Regions from separate parts of the Telluria sp. AC161 genome, predicted to be linked through region 2. Evidence: riboswitches for the same ligand, from Rfam matches in the RefSeq annotation. Region 2 holds a riboswitch; each other region holds the start of a gene.

Evidence for each region. Region 2 has a riboswitch for cobalamin ahead of ACZ0AJ_RS03970 (TonB-dependent receptor). Riboswitches for the same ligand answer to the same signal wherever they lie in the genome.
Region 1: linked by a shared signal. The riboswitch ahead of ACZ0AJ_RS00075 (TonB-dependent receptor domain-containing protein) and the one ahead of ACZ0AJ_RS03970 (TonB-dependent receptor) in region 2 are both predicted to bind cobalamin.
Region 3: linked by a shared signal. The riboswitch ahead of ACZ0AJ_RS19005 (cobaltochelatase subunit CobN) and the one ahead of ACZ0AJ_RS03970 (TonB-dependent receptor) in region 2 are both predicted to bind cobalamin.

Annotation. Positions count from the first base shown of each region.
Region 1 covers NZ_OZ409861.1:10,612-17,326, reverse strand. Annotated here, with positions in the region: gene ACZ0AJ_RS00085 (adenosylcobinamide-GDP ribazoletransferase) at 1-418, shown strand, start outside; gene ACZ0AJ_RS00080 (histidine phosphatase family protein) at 418-960, shown strand; cobalamin riboswitch at 981-1,216, shown strand; gene ACZ0AJ_RS00075 (TonB-dependent receptor domain-containing protein) at 1,282-3,114, shown strand; gene ACZ0AJ_RS00070 (FecCD family ABC transporter permease) at 3,175-4,197, shown strand; gene ACZ0AJ_RS00065 (ABC transporter ATP-binding protein) at 4,194-4,973, shown strand; gene cobO (cob(I)yrinic acid a,c-diamide adenosyltransferase) at 4,970-5,596, shown strand; gene ACZ0AJ_RS00055 (cobyrinic acid a,c-diamide synthase CobB) at 5,596-6,715, shown strand, end outside.
Region 2 covers NZ_OZ409861.1:874,389-881,103, forward strand. Annotated here, with positions in the region: gene ACZ0AJ_RS03945 (AAA family ATPase) at 1-597, opposite strand, end outside; gene ACZ0AJ_RS03950 (histone deacetylase family protein) at 815-1,747, shown strand; gene ACZ0AJ_RS03955 (hypothetical protein) at 1,883-2,725, shown strand; gene ACZ0AJ_RS03960 (hypothetical protein) at 2,727-3,917, shown strand; gene ylqF (ribosome biogenesis GTPase YlqF) at 4,214-5,161, shown strand; cobalamin riboswitch at 5,187-5,425, shown strand; gene ACZ0AJ_RS03970 (TonB-dependent receptor) at 5,494-6,715, shown strand, end outside.
Region 3 covers NZ_OZ409861.1:4,262,613-4,269,327, forward strand. Annotated here, with positions in the region: gene ACZ0AJ_RS19005 (cobaltochelatase subunit CobN) at 1-3,658, opposite strand, end outside; cobalamin riboswitch at 3,834-4,052, opposite strand; gene kynU (kynureninase) at 4,325-5,587, shown strand; gene kynA (tryptophan 2,3-dioxygenase) at 5,621-6,508, shown strand; gene ACZ0AJ_RS19020 (VOC family protein) at 6,534-6,715, shown strand, end outside.

The DNA of each region.
Region 1 (6,715 bases), 860 kb from region 2:
GGGCGCGAAGCTGGCCGCACTCGCCACGCTGCCGCCCTTGACTGCTGTCGGCGCCCTGCTGCTGGCCCACCCGCTTTCGCGCCTGGCCGCCACGTCCCTGATCTGGCAGATGGAATATGCCCGCGCGGAAGGCAAGGCCAAGCCGCTGGCCGTGCGCATGAGCAGCGCCGAATTCGGGATCGCAACGCTCACGGTGCTGGTCCCGGCGCTCGCGCTGCTCGCCGTCGGCCTGCTCGACCTGGCCGCGATTGGCGCGGCGCTGTTTGCGGCCTTGCTGGCGACGCGCTGGCTGGCCCGCACATTCACGCGCCGGCTACAAGGCTATACCGGCGACTGCCTTGGCGCCGTGCAGCAATTGGCGGAAGTCGCCATCTATATCGCGGTGCTGGCCACACTCGGCCGCGGCGCGCTGGCCTGATGCGCCTCTACCTCGTGCGCCATCCGAGACCGGACGTGCCGGCCGGGCACTGCTACGGCCGCACCGACCTGCCGGCGCAGGCAACAGACACCGCACGCGTGCTGGCGGCGCTGAATCATCAGAACCTGCCAGGCGCAATGCCGGTCTACGCTAGCCCTTTGCAACGCAGCGCCGTATTGGCGCAGCAGCTGTCAAGCGCACCCACGTTCGACGCGCGCCTGGCCGAGATGGACTTTGGCGCGTGGGAGCTGCGCCACTGGGATGACATCGCGCGGGACGAAATCGATGCCTGGAACGCCGACCTGCTCCACTACCGCCCTGGCGGCGGCGAAAACGTCCTGCAGGTGGCTGTGCGCGTGGCCGCGTTTCGGGCCGACATCCAGCGCGCAGGGTGCGCCGCAGCACTCGTCATCTGCCACGCCGGCGCCATGCGCCTGCTGTACGCCATGTCCGGCGGCGGTACATTGGAGGATGCTGCGCTGCGTGCGGCATCGACACCACACCAGATCGGCTACGGCGAAGTCATGGTGCTGGAAATATGACAATGCCCGGTTCAACCACCTTATAATGAGCGCGTTTTGGTGCTCGCGCCTGCGTTCGCAGGTGCAGTTAAACGGGAAACACGAAGCCCTTCACAGGGCCAACGCGTGCTGCCCCCGCAACGGTAAGCAAGTGCTGCAGCCTCTCATCGGGTCCTGCGGCAAACCGCCCCCTCATACCACTGTGCTTTTCTGAGCATGGGAAGGTCGGACGGCCATACTTGTCAGCCCGGATACCGGCCAAAAGGTGGATACGCGCACAGCGCGATCCTTTGAATCCAGCCCACGGGGACGTCGGCGGGATGCCTTTGATAAGAACCACTCATGAATTTTCCAGTAAGCCGGCAAGCGGCCGCCGTGTCGCTCGCACTCGCCCTCATCTCGTCCACCGCCATCGCCGAAGTTGCTGACACCGTCGTCGTCACCGCGACCCGCACGCCGCAACTCGCTGCGGACCTGGTCGCCGACACCACCGTCATCAACGCCGAAGAAATCGCGCGCTCGGGCGCTGGCTCGGTGGCCGACATCCTGCAGCGCCAGCGCGGCATCGAGATCGCCCGCAACGGCCCGGCCGGCACCACGACCAGCGTCTATGTGCGCGGCGCAAACGCCAATCAGATCGTCGTGCTGCTCGACGGCGTGCGCATCGGCTCGTCCACCACCGGCACCGCCAGCTGGAATGCAATCCCGCTGGGCGCCATCGACCGCATCGAAATCGTCTACGGGCCACTGAGCACGCTGTACGGCGCCGACGCCATCGGCGGCGTGATCCAGATCTTCACGCGCAAGGGCGAAGGCGCACCTGTCGTCACCGCTTCGCTCGGCGCGGGCAGCAACGCGACGCTGCAGGGCGATGCAGGCATCTTCGGCAGCAGCGGTGGCCCGAATGCCATCAACTATGCCTTCGGCGCCGGCTACGAAGAGTCGGACGGCTTTTCGTCAACGCGGCCCGGCGCGTCAGGCTACAACGCCGACGAAGACGGCTATCGCCGCCGCAACGCCAACGGCCGTGTGTCGATGGCGCTCGCACCGGGCCACGAGATCGGCGCCCAGTTCCTGGTCAGCCGCACGTTCAGCCAGTACGATGCCAGTGGCTCCGGCAGCTACGATGTGCACAGCGACTCGGACATCAATACCGCAGCCGTCTACATGACCAACCAGTTCCTGCCGAACTGGCGCAGCACCGTGCAGTACGCGCGTTCGGAAGACAAGTCGGGCAACTTCAGCAATGCCACGGCCAGCGGCGCCAGCCAGATCGACACCAAGCAGAACGAATTCTCGTGGCAGAACAACGTCGCCATCGGCCAGGATACCCTGCAGCTGCTGTTCAACCACCGCAAGGAAGAAGTCTCGTCGATGCGCCAGACGCGCATTACCAATTCGTATGCCGCGGCCTACTCGGCCAAGCGCGCCAATCACCTGTTCGACGTCAGCGCGCGCCAGGACCGCTCGGTCTACGGCAGCCAGAATACTGGCGCCGCCGGCTACGGCTACGAGTTCGGCAACGGCCTGCGCGCCACCGCCAGCATCGGCACGAGCTTCCGCGCCCCGACCTTCAACGAGTTGTACTTCCCGGGCTACGGCCTGGCGACGAACAAGCCGGAAAAAGGCCGCAACCGTGAAGTGGGCCTGCGCTACGACGGCAACGGCTACACGCTCGACGCCACGTACTTCCACAACCGCCTGACCGACATGATCGTATCAAGCACGCCCTGCCCGGATGGTATCAACCGCAGCTGCGCCTACAACGTCAACGAAGCGACGCTCGAAGGCTTCTCGCTGGCCGGCAGCACGCGCCTGATGGACGTGAACCTGCGCGCCAGCCTCGATTGGCAGGATCCGCGTGACGACACCACCGGCCGCCAGTTGGCGCGCCGCGCGAAGAAGCACGCCAACTTCGCGGCCGACTACGTGATGGGCCAGTTCAAGAGCGGCGCCGAGCTGACCGTGTCGGGGGATCGTTTCGACAACGCGCCCAATACCAGCCGCCTGGGTGGCTACGGCTTGCTGAACCTGTACACCACGTACCAGTTCACGCCCGACTGGTCCTTGCTGCTGCGCGTGAACAACGTCACGGACAAGAACTACGAAGTGGCGCGCAACTACGGCACCAGCGGCCGCACCTGGTTCGCGTCGCTGCGCTACGGCATCCGTTAAGCTGGCATTTTCCGCCCGCGGCGCACGCGCCGCGGGCATCGATCAACTATCAGGGCCCGCATGCAAGCACCCGTCCCGCCATTACGCCAACGCGCCACGCTCATCGTCGGCGCCATGCTGGTCCTGGCCATCGCCACCCTGCTGTTCTCGGGCATGACCGGTTCCATCCGCGTGCCGCTCAGCGACATCCCCGACGCCCTGCGCCAATTGGCCAATGGCCAACCCGAATCCCTGTCCGCATCCCTGCTCGACCTGCGCGCCAGCCGCGCGCTGGTGGCCTTTGCCACCGGCGGCGCCCTCGCCCTGGCCGGCCTGATGATGCAGGCGCTATTACGCAATCCTCTCGCCGACCCGTATGTGCTGGGCGTCTCGTCCGGCGCCTCGGTCGGCGCCCTCCTCGCCTTGCTACTCATGGCGTCCACGCTGATGGTCGATGCGGCCGCGCTGGTCGGCGCCGTCGGCGTCTCCCTGCTCCTGTACGCACTGGCGCGGCGCGACCTGCGCAGCGGCCAGGCTGCCGAAGGCGGCGCCTCAATGCTGCTGCTGACCGGCGTGATCGTCTCGGCCCTGTGCGGCTCCCTCGTCACTCTCATGCTGTCGATCGCGCCGGAGGGACGCCTGCGCAGCATGATCTTCTGGCTGATTGGCGATCTGGCCGGCGCGCCGCTGCGTCTGGCGCCGTGGATCGTGCTGGTCGGCGCACTGCTGTTTGCCATGCGCAGCGCGCGCGCCATGAACATGGTCGCGCTGCACGCCGAAAACGCCGTCACGCTGGGTGTGCGTGTGAGCGCGCTGCGCAAGGGCCTGTTTTTTGTGTCGGCCCTGCTCACGGCAAGCGCCGTCACCAGTGCTGGCGCCGTCGGCTTCGTCGGCCTGATCGTGCCGCACGCCTGCCGCTTCGCCTTTGGCCCTGATCACCGCGTGCTGATTCCCGCCGTCGTCCTGAGCGGCGGCGCGTTCCTCGTGCTGTGCGATACGCTGGCACGCACGATCGTCGCGCCGCAGCAGCTGCCGGTCGGCGCCATCACGGCGATGATCGGTGCGCCGGTCTTCCTGTATCAACTGCACCGCATGCGCAAATGACCGTTATCGCCACCCACGACCTGCGCTTGTCCATTGCCGGGCGCACCCTGGTGCAGGGCCTCGACTGGGCCGCGCAACCGGGCGAATGCTGGAGCATCATCGGCCGCAATGGCGCCGGCAAGAGCACCTTGCTGCGCACGCTGGCAGGCTTGCACCAGCCCGACGGCGGCGCCATCCACATCGGCGGGCGCGCCCTGGCGGCCTGGCCGCTGACCGACCTGGCGCGCGAACGTGCCTTTCTCGCCCAGTCGCGCCACGATGCCTTTGCCTACACGGTCCTCGAGAGCGTACTCTCGGCGCGCCACCCGTACCACGCCAACCGCTACTGGGAAGGCAGGGACGACCATCAGGTTGCGCTGGAAGCCCTGGCGTCGATGGACGTGAGCGACCTGGCCGCGCGCGACGTGCGTACGCTGTCCGGCGGCGAGCGCCAGCGCGTGGCGATTGCCGCCCTGCTGGCCCAACAAACCCCGCTGCTGCTGCTCGACGAGCCAGCCAATGCGCTCGACCTGGCCCATCAGGTGAGCGTGACAGGCCTGCTTGCGCGCCTGTGCCGCGAGCGGAATCACACCGTGGTCATGATCGGCCACGACCTGAACCTGGCTTCGCGCATCTCGACGCACGTGCTGCTGCTGATGGGCGATGGCCGCTGGCACGCCGGCACCAATGAACAGACCATGCAGCCTGCTCTGCTGGGCGACTACCTCGGCCACCCGATCGAGATGATCGAACATCACGGCCGCCGCATCTTCATCCCTCAAGAGGATTCCGCATGAACGACATGACTCCCGAACAAACCGCTGCGCTGAACGAACGCCACCGCGTGCGCATGGAGCGCAAGAAAGCCGTCATCGACGCAAAGATCGCGTCGGCCGACAAGGAGATCGGCATCATCATCGTCAATACCGGCAACGGTAAAGGCAAGAGCTCGAGCGCGTTCGGCATGGTGGCGCGCGCGCTGGGCCATGGCATGCAGGTCGGCGTGGTCCAGTTCATCAAGGGCGCGCTGTCGACCGGCGAAGAAACCTTCCTGCGCCGCTTCCCGGACGAAGTGCGTTTCCATGCGATGGGCGAAGGCTATACCTGGGAAACCCAGAACCGCGAGCGCGACATCGAAAAAGCGACCGAGGCGTGGGCGCTGGCCAAGCAGTTCCTGTCCGATCCTGCCATCGGCATGGTGGTGCTGGACGAACTGAATATCGCGCTCAAATACGGGTACGTCGACGTGCACACCGTAATCGCCGACCTGCTCGACCGCCCCACCATGCAGCACGTGGTCATCACGGGCCGTGGGGCGCCGCCCGAACTGGTGGCGGTCGCCGACACCGTCACTGAAATGAATGTCGTCAAGCACGCGTTCAAGGCGGGGATCGGCGCCCAGGCCGGGACGGAGTGGTAATGAACGCGCATCCCGGCGCGCGCGTGGTGCTGGTGGCGGCAATGGCCTCCGGCCAGGGCAAGACCACCGTCACGGCCGCGCTGGCGCGGCGTTTGATCCGCATGGGCAAGCGCGTGCGCGTGTTCAAGTGCGGTCCCGACTTCGTCGATCCGGTGATGCTGGAGAGCGCGTGCGGCACGCCGGTCCACAATCTGGATCTGTGGATGGTCGGCCCTGAAGCCTGCCGCCAGCGCCTGCAAGATGCGGCCGCAGAGGCCGACGCGATCCTCGTCGAAGGCGTGATGGGCCTGTACGACGGCACGCCGTCGAGCGCCGACCTGGCGCGCGCGTTCGGCATCCCCGTACTCGCCGTGCTGGATGCATCGGCGATGGCGCAGACGGCCGGCGCCGTGGCGCAAGGCTTGCGTGACTATGGCCCCGTGCAGATGGCAGGCGTGATCGCCAACCGCGTTGCCAGCAGCGGCCACGCGGCGATGGTCAAGGAGTCGCTGCGCGACATTCCCCTGATCGGCACCCTGGCGCGCCAGGAGCATCACCTGCCCGAACGGCAACTGGGCCTGGTGCTGCCGGGTGAAGTCGAAGAGCTGCAGCGCATCCTTGACGCGCTGGCCGACAGCATCGAGTTCGATGAGGCGGCGTGGGATGCGCTGCCTGTGATGGCGCCCGCATTGGCACCGGCGCACGCCGTCCCGGCGCAGATCGACACGCCGCTTGCCGGCCGCACGATCGCGATCGCGCATGATCCGTCATTCATGTTCGTGTATCCGGCGAACGTCGAGCTGCTCAAGGCGCTGGGCGCGCAGATCAGGTACTTTGCACCGCTATCAAACGACGCGGTGCCAGACCATGCCGATGCCGTGTATCTGCCGGGCGGCTATCCCGAGCTGCATGGCGCGGCGCTGCAAGGCGCAACGCGCTGGCGGGAATCGATCCGCGCGGCCCATGCGCGCGGCGTGCCGATCGTGGCCGAATGCGGCGGCATGATGGCCCTGGCCGATGGCTTGACCGACAGCGATGGCCGGCGCTGGGAGATGGCCGGCGTGCTGCCGGGCGAAGTGGCGATGCAACCGCGCCTGGCTGGCCTCGGGATGCATGCGCTGGCCACGCCGGAGGGCGAAC
Region 2 (6,715 bases):
GGCCTGCATCGCCGGCTGCAGGGTCTTGAGCATCGCGCGCCGGTCTTCGCCCATCAGCAGCGCGCGTTCGGCGGCGGCGTCCGGGTAGCCCAGCGTCAGGCACATCAAAAAGCGGTCGAGCTGCGACTCGGGCAGCGGGAACACGCCGACCTGATTGGCCGGGTTCTGCGTGGCGATGACAAAGAACGGCTCGGGCAGGGCGCGCGTGACGCCATCGGCCGAGACCTGGTGTTCTTCCATGGCTTCGAGCAGGCCCGACTGGGTCTTGGGCGTGGCGCGGTTGATCTCGTCGGCCAGCAGCACCTGCGTGAAGATCGGGCCCGGGTGGAACACGAATTCGTTCTTTTCGCGCTCGTAGATCGAGATGCCCGCCACGTCGGCCGGCAGCAAATCGCTCGTGAACTGGACGCGGTTGAAGCGCAGGCCCAGCGAAATGGCCAGCGCGTGCGCCAGCGTGGTCTTGCCGACGCCCGGCAGGTCGTCGAGCAGCAGGTGGCCGCCGGCCAGCAGGCAGGTCAGGGCCAGGCGTACCTGCTGGTCCTTGCCGACCACCACCTCGTTGACCTGGCGTGCGACGGCGTGCAATTTGTTGAACATGGTTGGCTTTACGTTATTCGGTACATGAAACAGGTCGGCGGACCTGGCACGCATGGCATGATTGACAAGGCGGCACAGCAGCGCTGCGGCCTGCCGTGGTAGATTAGCGTCATTGGCAATCTTCATACGTCGACAGCAACAAGCCGTCCCAAGGGATTCTATGCGAGAACGGCGCGGCAAGGTGTGAATGGATGAGCACAGGCGGAGACCGAGCATCATGAGTACAGCGATTTACAGCCACCCCGACTGCCTGCGGCACGAAATGGGCGATTGGCATCCCGAGTCCCCGGCGCGCCTGCGGGCCATCGACGACCAATTGATCCTGGCGCGCCTGGATGGCTTGATCGAGCAGCGCAGTGCGCCGCTGGCCGACACGACGCAGATCCTGCGCAACCACACGGCGGGCGCGCTGGCGCTGGTGCGCGACCATGTGCCCACGACGCCGGGCGACTACTACCCGCTCGATGGCGACACGTCGCTCAATCAGCACAGCTACCAGGCGGCGCTGCGCGCGGCCGGCGCCGCAGTGGCGGCAACCAACGACGTTATCGCCGGCACGGTCACCAATGCCTTCTGCTCGGTGCGCCCGCCAGGCCACCACGCCACGCCGACCGAGCCGATGGGCTTTTGCCTCTTCAATAACGTGGCCATTGCCGCGCGCCACGCGCTCGAGGCGCATGGCCTGAAGCGCGTGGCGATCATCGACTTCGATGTCCACCACGGCAACGGCACGGCCGACGCGTTTCGTGACGATCCGCGCGTGCTGATGGCGAGCTTCTTCCAGCACCCGTTCTTTCCGTACACCGAGCCCGAACCGATTACCGCCACCTGCGTGAATGTACCGGTGCCGGCGCGCTGCGAGGGTGATACCGTGCGCCAGCTGGTGCAGGAGCAGTGGCTGCCGGCGCTGCATGCCTTCAAGCCGCAGATGATTTTTGTCTCGGCCGGCTTCGACGGCCATCGCGACGACGACATGGGCGGCATCGGGCTGGTCGAGGCGGACTACGCGTGGATCACGCGGCAGGTCGTGGCGGTGGCCAACGAATACGCCGGCGGGCGGATCGTCAGCTGTCTCGAAGGCGGCTACGAATTGTCGTCGCTGGCGCGCAGCGTGGTGGCGCACCTGAAGGTGCTGGCCGATCTCGAATAGTCGGGGAACCACAGCGGTATTCTGCTCTCTAACGTAGCACCGGCACGCGCCGGGCAACGAGGAGACCAGCATGAGCGAGAAGACCAGCATGAACCCCCGCCGCATCCCGTACGCCCTCTACATCTTCTGCACCCTGTGCCTGCTGCTGGCCAGCACCGTGGCGGGCGCCACCAACTACACGCTCTGGATCAATGGCCGCAGCAGCGGCGGCGCGCCTGGCAACTACAGCGACTTTCGCTACTGGGGCCGGGCGCTACCCCGGCCGGCATCAACAAGCAGGCAGTCAACTGGGATGGCCGCAGCAGCATTGCCTCGCAAAGCGGGCGCGTGCGCGATGCGCTCGACTGCTTCTGCACGGGCCAGAACTGGTGCTACATCGCCGCCTACAGCGCGGGCGACCTGCTGCTTGGCTACACATTGGCCAATTACGGCGGCTCGGCACGCACCGTGACGAACGCCAGCGCGAACGCCAGCGGCGTGTGCGCCGCCAGCGGTGGCGTGCAGACCGGCTGGAACCTCAAATGGGTGCGCGTCGCAGCTGGCGCGGCGGGCGGCTCCGAGCTCGCCAACGTCGGCGCCTGGACCACCTCCGAGCCGCTCGTGCAAGACCTCAAGACCAGCACCGCGCGCGCCATGTACAACCACAACGACACCCGCAACGTCTGGTTCTATCGCTACGCGGGCGCGCGTGGCACCGCGTACTCGTTCGTGCTGCCAGGCCAGGACGACGAGGTCGTGGCGTATCACAGCAGCGGCGGCGTGGCCGGCAATGCGGGCCGTTCGCTGTGTAATCCCGGCGACTGGCTGTGCGACGACCTGCGCCTGGGCACCGCGCCAAACCAGGGCGGCAGCGTCAAGTGGAGCTGGCACTCGGTCGTGTTCCGCGACGACGGCGAACGCTTCAATCACTATGGCGACGGCAACTGGGCTGGCATCATCGGAGTCATGCGTGAAGCGATGGTCGATACGGCCAATTAGTTTGCGCCATGTCTGGCTGGCGCTGGTCGTCGCCGCTGCGCTCGTGGTCGGGCTGTTCTGGCACCAGGACGATCCGGCGCTGCCACGTGCAGCGGCGGCGCCACCGGCCGGCCTGCATTTTCTCGGTCCGGTGCCGGTCATGAATCCTGCCGGCGACGACCGTACTGCGCGTCGACGCCAGCTTGCCGGGCAGGTCCGATTAACGCAGCACACCTATTGCAGCTACCTGCAGCACACCCGCTACCCGCACACTTCGCGTCCGGCCGCGCAGCATCCCGACCAGCTGTATCCGAACCAGCCGGTGCGCGAATCGAACCCGATGCGTGTCGACGGCGGCGACAGCGATCCGGGCGTGCTGGTGCAGACCGCGCAGTCGCGCGTCTACCTGGCGGCGGGCGAAACGGTCGAATTGTCGCTGCGCGCTGTTGACGCGCACGGCGCCGCACTGCCGCTGGTGGTCACGCGCGCGCTGGCCCAGGGGATGGTCGCGCAGGGAGCGCGCCCCGCGCCCCGCGTGACGCTGGCGTTTTCGCAGGATGATGGCGATTACTGGCGCGCCACGTTCGCGCCGCAGGCGAGTGCACTGGCGGGCTTTCACGGCACCATCCGTAGTGAAGTACGCTTCAGCGTCAATGGCCGCGCGGGTGTCGTGTTGTTCGATGTGATCCATTCACCCGAGCTGCCCGCCATCTGGACGGGCGCGCCGCGTGAAGCGATCGGCGCGGACGCGCTCGAGTTCACGCTGCCGCTCGATGTGCGCCTGGCTGGCCGCTACGTGGTCAGTGGCCGCATCGACGATGCGCTGGGCCGCCCGTTCGCGCTGGCGAGCTTCAACGAACTATTGGGGCAGGGCACGCAGTCGGTAGCGTTGCGCGTGCACGGCAAGCTGCTGCACGACGCCGACCCTGCGCCGCCATTGCCGCTTGTGCTGCGCGATGTCGAAGGTTATCTGCTGCGTGAGAACGCCGACCCGGACCGGCTGCTGCTGGCGCGCCGCGAGGGCGCCGTGCTGGTCAGCCGCACGCTGTTGCTGGCCGGCGTGCCCGATCACGTATGGCAGAGCGAGGAGCGCAGCCGCTACCTGGCCGAGTATGCGAAAGACCGCGCGGCAGCGCGCGAACGCTTGGCGGCGTTCGATCCGGCGGCCACCTTGCCGCCCGTTGACTGCAGCGAACCGGGGCTGGTTCAGTAAGGCACCAGCGGCAACTCGACCAGCGCGGACACCGCGATGGCGCAGCACAGCAAGCCGACGCCATACCAGCGCACCATCGATCGTTTCAGTCTGTCCCGTGCGCGCATATGTCGTCTCCGCTGGCGGCCCGCCACCGTGCGTGGCCAAGGGCAAGTGTGCACGCCGAATATGTCAACAGTGTTGCAACGGCTCAACGTCATGCGCAAGAGAAAGACCAGCTGTGGCGGGTTCGCCACGCTCGCGTGCGCCACCAGCGTAAAATAGCACCCTGAACGAAAGATAAAGAAAGCAACAGCATGTCGATACAATGGTTCCCGGGCCACATGAACGCGGCCAAGAAGGAAGCGGCCGAGCAGATGGAGAACATCGATCTGGTGATCGAAGTCCTCGATGCACGCCTGCCCGAGGCGAGCTGCAACCCACTGGTGGACCAGCTGCGCAAGTTCCGCCAGCGTCCCAGCCTCAAGATCCTGAACAAGATTGACCTGGCCGATCCGGTCGCTACCGCCGCCTGGAAAGCCTATTACGATGCGCAGGATGGTGTCACGGCCTACCCGATGACGACCAAGAAGCCGGCCGACGTCGCCCGCATCCCCGATCTGGCCCTGTCGCTGGCGCCGCACCGCGGCGTGCCAACGAAACCGCTGCGCATCATGATCATGGGCATCCCCAACGTCGGCAAGTCGACGTTGATGAACGCACTGCTGAAAAAACGCGTGGCCAAGGTGGGCGATGAGCCGGCCGTGACCAAGGTCCAGCAGCGCCTTTACCTGAACAAGAACGTGGTGCTGGTCGACACGCCCGGCATGCTGTGGCCAAAAATTGCCATGGCCACCGATGGCCTGATGCTGGCAGCCAGCCATGCCATTGGCACCAATGCGCTGGTCGAAGAAGAAGTTGCTGAATACCTGGGCGAACTGCTGCTGCAGCGCTACCCGCACCTGCTCACCGCGCGCTACGGCCTGAAAACTGAGGGCATGGATGGCGTGGGCGTCATCGAAGGCGTGGCGATGCGCCGGGGCTTCCGCGTGCGCGGCGGCGAATACGACTACGAAAAGGCAGCGCACTCGCTGCTGCAGGATTACCGCCAGGGCGCCCTGGGGCGCATCAGCCTGGAAACGCCGGATTCGCGCGCAGCCAGCCTGGCCCTGCACGCAGCCGAAGTGGCCGAGAAAGCCCGTCTGGCCGCCGAGAAGCTCGCTGCCAAGCTCGAAGAGCAGTCGCGCGGCAAGCGCGGCAGCTGACCTGCCAGGGCGCGTGCCGACACGGTATAATCGCGCCGTTTTGGTGCTCTCGCGCGCATTCCAGCGCGCGAAGTTAAACGGGAAACACGACAGGGCTGCGCTGCGCGCCGTCCTGGAAGTGTGCTGCCCCCGCAACGGTCAACAAGCGCCGCGTCCGCACATCCTGCGCCGCGGCAGACAATCTCGATAACCACTGTCCGCACGACAGGAAGGTGAGGGCGTCCGCTTGCCAGCCCGGATACCGGCCAGGACAGGTGGAAGCGCGATGCGCTTCCTTCGACGCCAGGCTGCGGGGACGCAGCGGGGCGCCCTTTACCGAGAACACACTCATCATGACTTTTGCAGCTCCCGCGCGCCGCGCGCCCCTCGCCGTGGCGTGCGCCTTCGCCGTGTCCACCTTCGCCACCATCGCTGTCAACGCTACTGCGCAGGAAACGCTGGCGCCGGTCGTCGTCACCGCGTCCCGCTTCCCGGCCACCGCCACACCAATCGGCGCCACCGTGATCACGGCTGACCAGATCCGCACCTCTGGCGTGGCCGATGTCAATGCCGCCATCCGCAAGATCGGCGGCGTCTTCGGCCGCCAGAGCCTGGACGGCTCGCCCGACTTCAGCCTCGACCTGCGGGGTTTTGGCACCAACAGCGCGCAGAACGTGGTGGTGATGGTCGATGGCGTGCGCCTGAATGAAAACGAGCTGGCTAATACGGTGCTCTCGAGCATCCCGGTCGACACGGTCGAGCGCATTGAAATCACCCGTGGCGGCAGCAGCGTGCTGTACGGCGATGGCGCCACCGGCGGCGTGATCCAGATATTCACCCGCCGTCCGCAAGGCAGCGGCACGCGCGGCACCCTGTTCGTGGAAGGCGGGCGCTTTGACGCGCTCGACCTGCGCGCCTCGATCGCGCATGGCGCCGGCCCGTGGTCGTTCGACGCCGCCGTGGCCGACCGCCGCACCGACAACTACCGCGACAATAACAAGTACGAGCAAACGAGCTTCAGCGGCGGCGTCCAATATGCGTACGCCGCGAACGGCCGTGCCGGCCTGCGCTTCGAGAGCTCGCGCTCGGACTCGCGCCTGCCGGGTTCGCTGAACGAGGCACAGTTCCAGGCCAACCCGACCCAGAGCAATACGCCGGATGACTTCGGCTCGCTCGACACCGACCGTGTCAGCGCCTTCGTTGAACACCGCATCGGCGCCATCGAACTGGCAGCCGAGCTGTCGCACCGCGAGCGCGATGTCGGTTCGACGTATGTGTTCTCGGGCTTCCCATCGGCCTCGCGCTACCAGGCCGATCAGACCCAGTTCTCGCCACGTCTGCGCCATACCGCCACGCTTGGCGACAAGCGCAACGAATTCGTCACCGGCATCGACCTGACCCGCTGGGATCGCCAAGTCACGTCGAGCTTCTCGGCCGGCGACGCGAAACAGGAGTCCAAGGCGATCTACGTGCGTGACGAGCTGACCTGGAACGCGCCGCACAACGCGCGCCTGGCCGTCGGCGCGCGCCATGAACGTTTCGACAAAGAGTACGCCGACCCGCTCGCGTTCACCG
Region 3 (6,715 bases), 3.4 Mb from region 2:
GCCACGCAGGGTTCAAAAAGCGCCCGCGCAATTCGCCCAGCAGCGCGGTGGCCAGCGGCTCGACGTCGGCCTGGCCCGGCCGCCCGTGCTGCAGGATCAGCGCGTCCGGCACGCGGCCGGTGCGCGTCTCGACGGCCAGCGACAGGCCGCCCAGATAGTCGAAGGCGTCGTTGTTGTCGAGCAGGCCGTACAGATTGCTCGCGCGGCCGTGGTAGGTGCGGTGGATGCCGTCCAGCGCCACGTCGAACGCGCGATGCTGCGCGTCGCCGTCGGCATCCAGGCCGTACGCATGGCCCATGCGATTGCGGTAGGCGCGGCCGATTTCCTCACGCTCGCGCCAGGCGCCCGAGCGTTCGGTCAGGCGGTTCACGCCCGTGCCATAAGCACCCGGCGCATCGCCGAACACGCGCAGCGCAGCGCCCTGCCCTGCTTCGATGGTCGATGCCCCGCCCGCGACCAGCGCGCGCTGGCGCACCAGCCATTCGCGCGCGACCCGGTTGTCCTGCACGGCTTCATTGCCCCAGGCGGCGCCCTGGAGCGGCGCCAGCGCCGCTTGCAGCGCCTCGCGCAGGGCCGGGTCCTGCCGCGCCATCGATTCGGCGGACGCCGCCAGCGCCAGCCGGCCGGCGCGGTCAATCAGGCGGATCAGATTCGGATACAGGTCGCGGAAGAGGCCAGACGTGGTCACCAGCGCATCGCGCCGCACGGCGCCCGGCACCAGGCGCACATCGGTGACGATGCCGCGCGCATTCCAGACCGGCTCGGCGCCCATCATGGCCAGTGCGAAGCCGACCATCACGCCCTCGTCACGCACCGCGTCCGACGCCCACAGGATGATGCCTTCGCTGCCTTGCTCCCGCGCGGCGTCGCCCTTGCTGCGCGCCATCGCCTTGGCCGCCATCTTTTGCGCCAGCCCGAAACCCAGGCGCGTCGGCAGGATGTCGCCATCGACCGCGTGGAAGTTGCGGCCGGTCGGCAACGCCTCGGGTGAACGCAGCGGATCGTTGCCCTTGCCCGGCTCGATATAGCGGCCATCCAGGCCCGCGAGCAGGCCGACCATCTCGCGCCGCGGCGAGTCGCGCAGCTTGTCGGCGATGGAGGGATCATCGATGCCGCTCTTGGTCATCGAATCGAGCATCAGGTCGAGCGACTTCTGATCCCACGGCCGGCCAAACACGTGCAGGCCAAACGGCATGAACTTCTCTTGCAGCTTGGTCAGGTAGTGGCCAACCTCGTGCGCCAATAAATCGTCATCGGCGGCATCGAAGCCGATGCCCCGCACTTCGAGCACGTCGGACATCGACGCTTCGAGTTCGGCGCGCAGGTTCAGCGCCACGACGCGCTCGCGCATCAGTTGCGCGGCCTGCGTCTTGAGCGACTCGGACGACGCGGCTTCGAAGCTCTCGACGATCTGGCGCAGCGACAGCAGCTCGTCGTACAGCGGCGTCGTCGCCAGCGGGGGCGTCAGGTGGTCGACGATGATCGCCAGGCCGCGGCGCTTGGCCTGCGTGCCCTCGCCCACGCCGTCAACGATGTACGGGTAGATGCCTGGCAGGTCGCCTGCGATCAGGCTGGGATAATCGTCGCTCGACAACCCAACCGCTTTACCGGGCAGGAATTCAAAGGTCGAGTGGCGCCCCACGTGCACGACAGCATCGGCCTTGAAGCGGTCGCGGATCCAGTGGTAGAAGGCCAGGTACTGGTGCGGCGGCGTGATGCTGGTATTCGCATGCAGCAGTTCTTCATCGACTTCCCAGCCGCGCGGCGGCTGCGGGCCGATGAACACATTGCCGAACGTAAGGCCCGGCACCAGCAGCTTGCCGCTGTCGACCATCACCTTGCCCGGCGCCGGGCCCCAGCCGCGCATGCCTTCGATGCCGTAGCCGATCAGGCGCCGATACAGTGGTGCGAGCGCCTTGCACGGACTGGGCTTGCTGTCATCGAGGCAGGCGCGGTAGCCGTCTTCGAGCGCATGCAGGTCGCGCGTGGCCTGCACGCGCTGCGGATGGTCGACGCCTTCGACCAGGTGCAGCAATTCCTTGATGATCGTCTCGGCCTGCTTGCGGCCCGGTGCGCGCTCGCCCTGCACTTCGGCGACCAGCACGTCGGCATGCAGGCGGCCCAGCATGCCGTCCTTCATTTCGCCCTGCACCCGCGGTGCAAGCGTGGCGAACCAGCGCGCATAGTCGGCGGCGCTGACGCTATTGACGGTGGCGCTCATCTCGCGCAGCGCGGCGCGGTCTTCGGGCAGGTTCACGCCGTGCGCCATGATCATGTCGAGCAGCGCTTCGGGCGTGGCGGGCAGATCGCCGACCGTGTAGCCGGCAGCTTTGAGCGCATGCAGCATGTCGAACAGCGACGCTGGCACGTTCAGGTTGTCGGCGCCGATGTTCTGGCGGCCCGGCGGGTGGTTGTAATAGACCATCGCGACGCGCTTGTCGGCGTTGCGCTTGGCGCGCAGCGCCAGCCAGCGGCTCACGCGCGCCGTCATGCGATCGACTTCGGCCGGCAGCAGCACCGGCGGGCGGTTCTCGATGCCGGTCAGGCGGTCGCGCTGCGACTGGCCCAGCGCCGCCACCACCATCGGCTGGCCGATGCCCTGCAGCTCGGGCAGCGCGACGCGGTACTGGACCGAATCCGGCGGCAGGCCATCGGGCGAAAGCTGCCACTGAATGGCGGTGCGGTCCGACAGGCGGATCGCCTTGAACACGGGGATATCGAGGCGTTTGAAGGCTTCGCTGACGACTTCGCGGCCTTCGGCGGCGCCGACGACGAAGTCCTGCAGCACCACCAGCGCCGCCGGCTTCGCTGGCGCGATCAGCTCCGGCAGGCGCACCAGCGCTTCGCGCGAGGCGCCGCCCCAGCGCGTGAGCAGCTGCACGCAGGCCTGGCCCTGTTCTTCGATGCGGCGGCACAGGGCCGCCGGCACCATGCCATCCATGTTCGCCAGGTCGAGCACGACGACGGTCGGGCGGTCCTTCAGACCCAGCTTGGCGGCGTTGCCCCATGCGGCAGCATCCTGCAGCTCGTTCTGGCCGACGCGCAGGCGCAGCGTTGGCTCGGGCAGCGGAGCGCCCAGTGCTGTCGATGGATGCAGCAGGTGGGCGATGAGGGCCGTGGTGTTGTCCACGCCGCCCGCTTGCCAGACGCGCCGCGCCGCGAGCCAGTGGCGGGCGGCGGGATTCGCTTCTGCCGCCTGCAACGCGGCAGGCGCCGGCGCTTCGGCAGCCAGTTCGCGCAGCAGCTCGGGCGCGAAGCCGGCCAGGCTACCGTGCGCGGCGCGCGTCATCAGGTTCAGGCTTGCTTCGCCATTGAAGGCCAGCACCGCGGTGCCTGGCTTGGCGTGGCGCGCCAGCGCATCCTTCATGCGGCGCGCCGGATCGCCGAACAGCGACACCGCCAGCACCGTGTCGGCGCCCGCGATCCACTGGCCCACCTCGCGTTCACTGGCGGCCATCAGCTGGGCCGGCGTGCGCAACTGAATCCGGTCGCGCGGGTGGCTGGCCAGGTGGCGGTGGGCGGCCTCGATCGCACCTGGCGCGGCGCGCTCGGTGACCACGGCGAACATGGTGGCGGCGTGGCTGTGGGCGCAGGCAAGCAGGGACGCGAGCAGAAGCACCAGCGCAGTACAGGCGCGGGGGAGCGAAGCAGTGTTCATGTGAACGTCGACCTTTCAGCTGCGCGCCAGGGCGCGCATGACAATGGGCAGACGTCTTCCTTCCACGCTGGGCGCAGCAAGCCATGCGCACACGCGCACGAACGCTGACGCGACCGCAGTGGCAACACAAAAGGAACGACGAACTACCAACAGGCACGCCCACACCCCGGGACGTACGCAATGCATCGTGAAGGCCGGTCTTCTGGCTTGCCGTCATCCTTCCCGGGTCCTGCCTTCCCGTGCACGGGGCACAGTGGCGTTCGACGAGGGTCGTCAGGCATACAGCAGCGGGGGCTGCGCCGGACTGGCGTGCGATGGATTCGCACACGTCACCGGCTTCCCGTTTCACCTTCCTGCAGACGAGCAGGACGGCACCATTCACTTGATTGGGCGCGATTCTACAGCCAGGGTGCGCCACTGTCACCGCATTCTTTGGCTTCTAGGGAAGCACTGATTAATTCATGGAGGCGGACTTGGCACGGAAAATAGCCACCCTGCGGCGTTGCAAATTCTCGCAATAGCTCGCTATTGCTGCGATTTGCGCCTTGCATGGCGGCTTTTTCCGCAGCCAATTCCATCCCCCAGAATAAATCAGTGCTTCCCTAGCCTAGAATGGCGGTATTGTCCGGCCAGGCCGGCACCCACTACTTCTTCGCGACCGTTCACATGATCACACGACAAGACTGCCTGGCCCTCGACGCGGCCGATCCGCTGGCTCCCCAGCGCAATGCCTTTGCGCTGCCGGACGGCGTGATTTACCTCGATGGCAATTCGCTCGGCGCCCGCCCCCGCGCGGCCCTGCAACGCGCGCAGGACGTGATCGCCGCCGAATGGGGCAATGACCTGATCCGCAGCTGGAACACGGCCGGCTGGTACGACCTGCCGCAGCGCCTGGGTACCCTGATCGCGCCGCTGATCGGCGCCGCGGCCGATGAAGTGGTGGTCACCGATTCGACCTCGGTGAACCTGTTCAAGGCGCTGGCTGCGTCGCTCAAGATGCAGGCCGACGCACCGGCGCACGCGGCCCGCCGCATCATCCTCACGGAGCGCGACAACTTCCCGAGCGATATCTACATGGCCGAAGGCCTGATCGGCTGGCTCGAGCGCGGCTACGAGTTGCGCCTGCTCGACAGCTGGGCCGACCTGCCGGCCGCCCTCGAAGGCGACGCCGGTGCCCAGGTGGCAGTCGTGATGCTCACGCACGTGAACTACCGCACCGGGCGCATGCTCGACATGAAGACGATCACGGCGCAGATCCACGCCGCCGGCGCGCTGGCGATCTGGGACCTGGCCCATTCGGCTGGCGCAGTGGAGGTTGACCTGAATGGCGCGCAAGCCGACTTCGCGGTGGGCTGCACCTACAAGTTCCTCAACGGCGGACCGGGCGCGCCGGCATTCATCTGGGTGCCGCAGCGCCATCATGCGCAGTTCACGCAGCCGCTCACCGGTTGGTGGGCGCACCGCCAGCCGTTCGCGATGCAGCCGGCGTTCGCGCCGGTGGCCGGCATCAAGCGCGCGATGTGCGGCACGCAGCCAGTGGTGGCGCTGGCGCTGATCGAATGCGGGCTGGCCGTGTTCCAGGATGTGACGATGGCGGCGCTGCGCAAGAAGTCGCTGGCGCTGTCGGACCTTTTCCTGGCGCTGCTCGAACAGGAGTGCGCTGCGCATCCGCTGGAGCTGATCACGCCGCGCAATCACGCGGACCGTGGCAGCCAGGTGAGCGTCACGCATCCGCACGGTTACGCGGTGATGCAGGCCCTGATCGCGCGCGGCGTGATCGGCGACTACCGCGAGCCGCAGGTGATGCGCTTTGGCTTCACGCCGCTGTACACGGGGTATGACGATGTGTGGCAGGCGGTGATGGTGCTCAAGGATATCCTGGACCGCAGCGACTATCAGGTCGATGCCAAGCGCACTGCGGTGACCTGAGCGATTTTCGAGCGATTCTCAAGAGAGGCCACAATGCCCTGCCCTGTTACCCCTGATTCGTCCGCCAGCAATGCCGATTTGAGTGGCTGCCCTGTCGCGCAGCCCGGCTACCACGGCGCCAAGCTCGATTTCAGCAAGGACATGAGCTACGGCGACTACCTGTCGCTCGACACGATCCTCAACGCCCAGCACCCGCTGTCGCCCGAGCACAACGAGCTGCTGTTCATTGTCCAGCACCAGACCAGCGAACTGTGGATGAAGCTGATGCTGCACGAGCTGCACGGTGCGCGCGACAACATCGCGCGGGGCCAGCTGCCAGCGGCGATGAAGATGCTGGCGCGCGTGGCCGCGATCATGAACCAGCTCGTGCATGCATGGGATGTGCTGGCGACGATGACGCCGCCCGAGTACACGGCGATCCGCCCATACCTGGGCGCGTCGTCAGGGTTTCAGTCGCACCAGTATCGCGAGATCGAATTCATTTTGGGGAACAAGAACGTCACGCATTTGCAGGTGCATCAGCACAAGCCTGACGCGCACGCGGCGCTGCAGGGCGTGCTCGATAAACCGTCGCTGTATGACGAAGCGATCATGGTGATGGCGCGCAGTGGATTGGCCGTGGATGCGGCGCGGCTTGCCGGGCCTTGGCATCAGGCGACGCAGTCGGATCCGTCGGTGAAGGCGGCGTGGATGGTTGTGTATCGCGATACTGACCAGTACTGGCCGCTGTATGAGCTGGGTGAAAAGCTGGTGGATATCGAGACGGCGTTTCGGCTGTGGCGCTTCCGGCATGTGACGACGGTGCAGCGCGTGATCGGTTTTAAAACCGGCACCGGCGGCACGGACGGCGTGGGGTATCTGCGCAAGATGCTCGATGTCGTGCTGTTCCCGGAGTTGTTCGAGTTGCGTACCGAGCTGTAATCACATCACACAAGGACCGCCTGCCATGATTTCCCATCTCGACCACCTGGTGCTGACCTGCACTAATCTCGATGCGACGAAGGATTTCTATACGAAGGTTATGGGCATGGGGCTGGAAAACTTCGGCGCGGGGCGGATCGCCTTCACCTTCGGCAACCAGAAGATCAACCTGCACCAGCGCGGCGCCGAGTTCGAGCCGAAGGCGCA